2 regions of the Paenibacillus sp. SN-8-1 genome follow, and region 2 is predicted to be linked to the other one. Evidence: riboswitches for the same ligand, from Rfam matches in the RefSeq annotation. Region 2 holds a riboswitch; the other holds the start of a gene.
What was found. Region 2 has a riboswitch for FMN ahead of ribD (bifunctional diaminohydroxyphosphoribosylaminopyrimidine deaminase/5-amino-6-(5-phosphoribosylamino)uracil reductase RibD). Riboswitches for the same ligand answer to the same signal wherever they lie in the genome.
Positions count from the first base shown of each region.

Region 1 (3,410 bases), 1.2 Mb from region 2:
GAATTTGGCTGTTGATTTTAACAAGAATTCACATAATGATGGGAATATAATGCTGGCCTTTTAAACTAAGTAATAGGTGTTTTATATTAAAGTTTGTCCCAAGTATTAAATGTGCCAAGTCAGTGAACTCTTTTAAAGTAGGAGGCTCTTCCCTTACTAAGCTCTCTATGTTAATTGAATAAGGGCTAAATGCGGAGAGTTTTTAAAATAGCATCCGTTTGTTTCTCATCAAAATTGTGATTAAGAACAAACATAAAGAAAGAATAGGAATCTGAAGGAATCATTCTTTTCAAAAGATTGATCTGATGAGTCAATAACTCCAATCTATGTTCTATTGTCATTAATTTCTCCCCTATATTTAGTTCATATTTTGTTTGGTGCATCAACTACAGGCAACGGTAAGATTTGATAGACTTGAAATATTCCATTATAAAACGAGTCGCCAGGTGATTGCCGGCGACTCGTTGCTTAGGGTGCAAGGTATTCTGTTCCCTTTCTAAAATTAATCTTAATCTTGCTGCTGTCTGGATATGACGAACAAGGCGAACCAAATGAAGATGAAACCAACGAACTGAGGCATGGTAATGACCTGCTTGAAGACAATCCAGTTCACAAGCACAGCAACCATCGGGAAGCTTAGCTCAGCAAGGGTAGCGAAGGAAGCTTTCGTCGTTGACAGCCCTCTGTAGTAGAGAAGGAGGCTAAGCAGACCAGGAACCAACGCTTGAAGTAACATGTTCACCGTAGTAGCTGTCAATTCACCCGTGCTGGAAGGCAGCGTCCAAGGAGCTCCCTCGGAGGAGGTGATCAGGAACAACAGTGGCAAGGCAAGCATGAAGCGCAGGGAAGTTACCGTCTCATATTTCATACTCCGAAGCATATAGCGTCCCATGACGGTGGATCCTCCCCAGAGTGCGGCGGCGCCAAGGGAGAGCAAGCTTCCAATTTGAATGAAATCGCTAAAGTCGCCAATCGGAAGTGTCCATCCAAAGGTTAATAAATATGTTCCGGCAATGGCAAGGACAATGAGTCCTGAGAAATATTTTGGAAGAGCTTCTCTCAGAATGAGTCTAGCCATAATAATCGCGAACAGAGGCTGCATCTTCTGGAGTAGAAGTACGGCATTGAGGTTGCCGCTGCCTGAAGATAGGGCCTGAGTGAACAGAATGGATGCTATCGCAGATCCTCCCCAGGAAATAAAGAGAAGCGCGGCGGCTTGCTTAATTCGAATGGCCTTAAGCTCATTGCGGTGTGACCATAACACCGGGGCCGCGAACAAGAATAACAGGACATGTTCAAGAAGAACAATTTGCGCAGATGTAAGGTGCTTCAGCAGCTGAATCCGGAATAGAGGATCAGCCCCCCAGAGCGCTGCTCCAAGGACGACGAACCAGAATCCGGTCCCTACACGTCTACGACTGTAATTTAATGCTGTGTTGACATTTTCCATATTCAAAAACTCCTAACTGAATAGTTCTGAATATAGGACCTCGATGTAGAAAACCCCCTTGTATACTTGTTCAAGTATACAAGGGGGCTCATCAAACAAGCCACTGTGTACAGTAAATAGACCGTAACACGGCTTGCTTTATGATCTTCTCCCATCCGGACTTTACCGTCGGCCTTGGAGTCACACCAAGTCAGTCGTCACTTTGCATGAGCAATCATGACGAGTCGCGGGCTTGAGGTTCACGTACGAACCCTCACCGCCGGTCAGGAATTTCACCTGCCCCCGAAGATCCATATTCGATTAGTTGTAATCTCATCTAACTACATGGAAACGCTTACTGTCAATATGACAGATTAAAAAATATAAAGGGTAAAAATGTAAATGAAAGTAACTGAATCATATCGATCTCTGCTGCTGGGTATCAAGCGGGGTTAGATGCAGAACTTCGTCTTGATGATTCTTGCGAAAAGTACCTGGGGTACACCCGGTCCAGGCTACAAACTGGCGGCTGAAGCTCTGGACATTCTCATAACCAATCCGGTGTGCAATGCGCTCAATAGATTCACTGCTGCTGACAAGCATTTGCATGGCTTCCTGACGCTTGAGGATCATCAGGTATTCCCGGGGGGACATCCCATAGAACTGTTTGAATACCCGGTGACAGTGTCTTCGGCTGACGCCAAGCTCATGTGAGATATTTTCCAGCCAGTCGCCTGCCATGTCCGGGGTGCTCGTATTTGAGGATAATACTAGCGTCTCCACCTGCTTCGCAATTAGATAAGAAAGCTCTGAACGTAGATTGGGCTCTTTGCCATGGCTCTCATGATCGAAGTAAGACTGGAGCTCAGTAATCAGTGTAAAGAGATGAAGAAATAATCTGGAGGTCGATTTAGAGTCTGCGTATAACGCTTCCATTAAATTCTCTACAAGGGGAACGAGCAGGGTATTAAGCGGATCCCCCTGACGATAAAGCCCCTTATTATTCATCTCGAACAGCTTAAGGAACAATGGATCGTCTACTTGAAAGTGCATGACAAAGAAGGTCGTATTCTCTTGACTTCTGATTTGATAATCATGCATTTGCATAGGAGAGATCAGCATTAGATCCCCGGCCTGCTGCTCGAATTCAGTAGAACCGGCAATCGCTGTCTGAGTACCCTCCAACACGAGGTTAATTTCAAATAGCATATGGTGAACATGACGACCGCAGGTCCAACCGCTCTTCACAGTGCGAGTATGTGTAGAATAAATACAAACCTCTGATCGAATATGGGGAAACCATCGTTCCGGCGGCAGTTTTCTCATGATGAACAACAACTCCCTGAATGTCCGATTTAGTTAAACTTGTGTCTGAATCGGGGCCGATTATGTTATAGATGAACTGGGCCCTTGGAATTATACTTATTTCTGTGCTGTTTGGGCTGATCTAAACAGGAAGTCCCTATTCATATCATAAGTAAAAAAGCGGGTGAAGGAAATGGCAAAGTTAGAAACACTGGATTATACGAAGTGGTTTGAGAGTGAGCAGGTAGCAAAAATGAAGCCGCTGAGCCTGCTGGCCAGACTGTTTAAAAACCATGGAAGCAAGGTAGCGCTGTCGGCCTTTTATTATACACTAAAAGCACTTCCTGTCTGGGTACTTCCCGTGGTTACGGCGAACATCATCAATCTGGTCAGCTATCCGGATCGGCATTCACTATCGGAGTTCTGGATTAATCTGGTAGTCATTATTGTAATCATTCTTCAGAATATTCCCACGCATACCCTTCATATCAGCAACATCAGTATGGCAGTGCGGCATGTGGAAGCTGGACTGCGAAGTACCTTGGTGCGCAAGCTGCAGCAGCTTTCTCTGGGATATCACGGGGACATGAATGCGGGAAGGCTCCAATCGAAGGTGCTCAGGGATGTAGAAGCTATCGATTTCTTATCAAGACAAATGATGATGACCATTATCCCC
Region 1 is NZ_CP194782.1:3,132,198-3,135,607, reverse strand. Features, by position in the region: gene ACRRNK_RS15155 (DMT family transporter) at 509-1,450, opposite strand; FMN riboswitch at 1,590-1,744, opposite strand; gene ACRRNK_RS15150 (AraC family transcriptional regulator) at 1,847-2,755, opposite strand; gene ACRRNK_RS15145 (ABC transporter ATP-binding protein) at 2,928-3,410, shown strand, end outside.
Region 1: it holds a riboswitch for FMN, as region 2 does, so the genes downstream of both, ACRRNK_RS15155 (DMT family transporter) here and ribD (bifunctional diaminohydroxyphosphoribosylaminopyrimidine deaminase/5-amino-6-(5-phosphoribosylamino)uracil reductase RibD) in region 2, are expected to answer to the same signal.

Region 2 (3,410 bases):
GGAAGGAGATGCTTTACATATGGCAAAACAAGCTAAAATCAAAATGGAAAATGGCGGAGAGATCCTGATTGATCTGTTCGAGAATGATGCTCCAAACACTGTGGCTAACTTTGAGAAGCTCGCTAACTCTGGATTCTACAATGGACTTACGTTCCACCGTGTAATCCCTGGCTTCGTAGCTCAAGGCGGCTGCCCTAACGGAAATGGTACTGGTGGCCCTGGTTATACCATCGACTGCGAGATCAACCCGAACAAACACGAACGCGGTGTGCTTGCTATGGCTCATGCGGGCAAGAATACTGGTGGAAGCCAGTTCTACATTACTTATGCCCCTCAGCCTCACCTGGATGGCGTGCATACGGTATTTGGCAAGGTAGTTCAAGGTCTTGAACTGGTAGATGAGTTCAAAGGCCGCGACAAAATGGAAAAAGTCGAAGTATACGAAGCATAAATCAAGCCTACGATACAGCATGAACAGGAGTCCGAATGGACTCCTGTTTGTTGTGCAGCAGAGTATAGAGATTAGCGTCCCGAGTGCTTCGCTTCATCCTTCACTTCATTACGGAAGCCGGCGATACTCTCGAGGCGCCGATGATTCTTGGCCTCAATGTCACTTTTCTCCTCAGCAGTAATTTCGTCTGCATGTTCACTCAAATAGTCCTGTGCCTCACGGTAGTTCTCAATGGAGTTATGAATATGCTTTTGCAGCTTCTCCACATTGTCCGAACGGTCATCAGGTTTTGGTCTAGTCATTTAGAAACCCTCCTCAAGTGAAGTTTGTTAAAATGGTTCAGGTGAACGACTATAGACTTCCCTGTCTACACCTAAGGTACCCGGAAGTGGCCCAAGCATCTAGAGGCAAGAGATGAAAAAGTTGCTTTTTCGGCAGTGACTATGTTAACATGCAATCAAGTTTAATAGTGTTTTATCCTTCGGGGTCGGGTGAAATTCCCAACCGGCGGTGATGGTGCACTCGTGCACCTTAGTCCGTGACCCGGCGCAGCATGCATATGCTTCGTCGGCTGACCTGGTGTAATTCCGGGACCGACAGTATAGTCTGGATGGGAGAAGGAAGACGCGAACTGCATGATTGGGCTCTGCCTTGTTATGCAGAATTAGGTATACGTTTATTTGAGCATCCTATTTTTCCATAGGCGGTCGATTTTGTTGCGAATTTTTCCCAATGAATGCCTTAGTGGATAGGGACAGCTTTTATGAATGGATATGCTTTTATTTCGCTACATAAATCTCTCGTAACCCCATCGGAATTGTTCCGTATGGGGTTTTTTATGCTATTTGGCTTAATGCGGAACCGTGTGGTCTGCCATTTACGCGCGAAGGGAGATGACTTCTCAGGTGGAATTCATGAATGATGAGTATTATATGTCATTGGCGCTGGATATGGCAGAGAAGGCGCTCGGGCAGACTGGAACGAATCCGGTTGTGGGCGCTGTTGTGGTGAAGGATGGAGCGATTGTGGGGATCGGCATGCATCTTAAGCAAGGAACTCCTCATGCCGAGGTCCACGCCCTTAATATGGCAGGGAGACTTGCCGAAGGAAGCACTGTGTACGTAACCCTGGAGCCTTGCAGTCATTACGGCCTTACTCCGCCTTGCAGTGAGCGATTGATCGCTGAGAAGGTAGCTCGGGTTGTTATTGCATGTGAAGATCCGAACCCCAAGGTTGCCGGACGGGGAATTGCGATGCTAAAGGCTCAGGGGATCAACGTTCAGGTAGGTGTGCTAAGGGATAGGGCGATCAGCTTAAATAAGAAATTTATCAAATTCATCACCACAGGGATGCCTTATATAACGATCAAGAGCGCCAGTACACTCGATGGCAAAATTGCCTCAGCTACGGGGGACAGCAAGTGGATTACCAACGAACGATCACGGGCGCTTGTCCATGTGATGCGTCATCAACATCAAGGAATTCTGGTAGGGATCGGAACTGTAATTGCAGATGATCCGGAATTAAGTACCAGACTTCCAGTCCCGGGGTTATCACCTGTCAGAATCATTGTCGATTCGAGCTTGAGAATACCGGATCATTCCAAAGTTATTACGGATACACTGGCGAAGACCATCTTACTAACGACTGCTCAAGCAGATGAAGACCGAATCAAGGAACTAGAGGGTAGGGGAATCCGGGTTATTCCCTGCGGCGAAGGCCCCCGGGTAGATATGACATTGGCTTTAAGCCTTCTTGGCAGAGAGGGAATATCGTCAATTCTGGTTGAAGGAGGCGGTAGAATAAACGGCAGCTTCATCAGAGAGAAGCTTGTGGATGAAGTGGCGTTGTTCATCGCTCCTAAGTTGATCGGAGGGCTGGGGTCAACGGGTAATTTCGTCTTTGAAGGGTACGATCAAATGAAAGATGCGGTCACCTTAAAAGACATGTCTGTGGAGATACTCGAAGACAACGTACTGATTAGGGGTACACCTGTATGGGGAGAGTAAAGCTTAGATAGATAAATTGAACTATAGTATTACTGATAGACAAGAGCAGTTAGGAGGTGCGGGCATGTTTACTGGACTTGTTGAGGAAGTAGGGATTCTTAAGTCGGTTCAGCGTAAAGGTGAAGCCATGGTGCTGAATATTCAGGCCGATGTCATCATGGAGGATCTCAAGCTTGGAGACAGCATCTCGGTGAATGGAGTGTGTCTAACCGCGGTGTCTGACCAAGGGAACTCGTTCGCCGTTGATGTGATGCCTGAGACTTATCGCCATACGAATCTTAAACATTTAAAAGTTGGCGGAAAAGTGAATCTGGAGCGGGCCATGGCGGCAGGGGGCAGATTTGGAGGACATATTGTACAGGGGCATGTTGATGGAACAGGGACAATAACCGGGGTAACCAGAGATCAAAATGCAGTGGTATATGAAATATCACCATTCAATCATTCTTTATTCAAGTATATTATTCCGCAGGGCTCCATCACGGTTGATGGAATCAGTCTTACCGTGGTTAGCTCATCTAATGGAAAATTCAGCATCTCGATTATCCCCCACACCTTATCAAAGACAGCTCTTTCGCTTAAGAGGGCGGGGGACACCGTTAATCTGGAATGTGATGTTCTTGGCAAATATGTTGAGCATCTGCTGAATTATGGAGGTAGAGCTCAAAGAACGGAGTCTAACCCGCCAAAGCAGACATTGGGCATGCAGTTTCTCGTTGAGAACGGCTTTGCCTGACTAACGACGTTCTATATGAGACGCAGTTAAAAAGTGTGTCTTATATACACAAAGGAGTGAAGTACATGGGTGATATCCAGCTGGATTCGGTAAAAGAAGCCATACAAGATCTACAGAATGGGAAGGTCATTATTGTTGTGGATGATGAAGACCGGGAGAACGAAGGTGACTTTATTGCTTTGGCCGAGAAGGCAACGCCTGAAGTCATAAATTT
Region 2 is NZ_CP194782.1:1,914,834-1,918,243, forward strand. Features, by position in the region: gene ACRRNK_RS08975 (peptidylprolyl isomerase) at 20-451, shown strand; gene tlp (small acid-soluble spore protein Tlp) at 523-753, opposite strand; FMN riboswitch at 925-1,077, shown strand; gene ribD (bifunctional diaminohydroxyphosphoribosylaminopyrimidine deaminase/5-amino-6-(5-phosphoribosylamino)uracil reductase RibD) at 1,357-2,460, shown strand; gene ribE (riboflavin synthase) at 2,525-3,196, shown strand; gene ACRRNK_RS08995 (bifunctional 3,4-dihydroxy-2-butanone-4-phosphate synthase/GTP cyclohydrolase II) at 3,262-3,410, shown strand, end outside.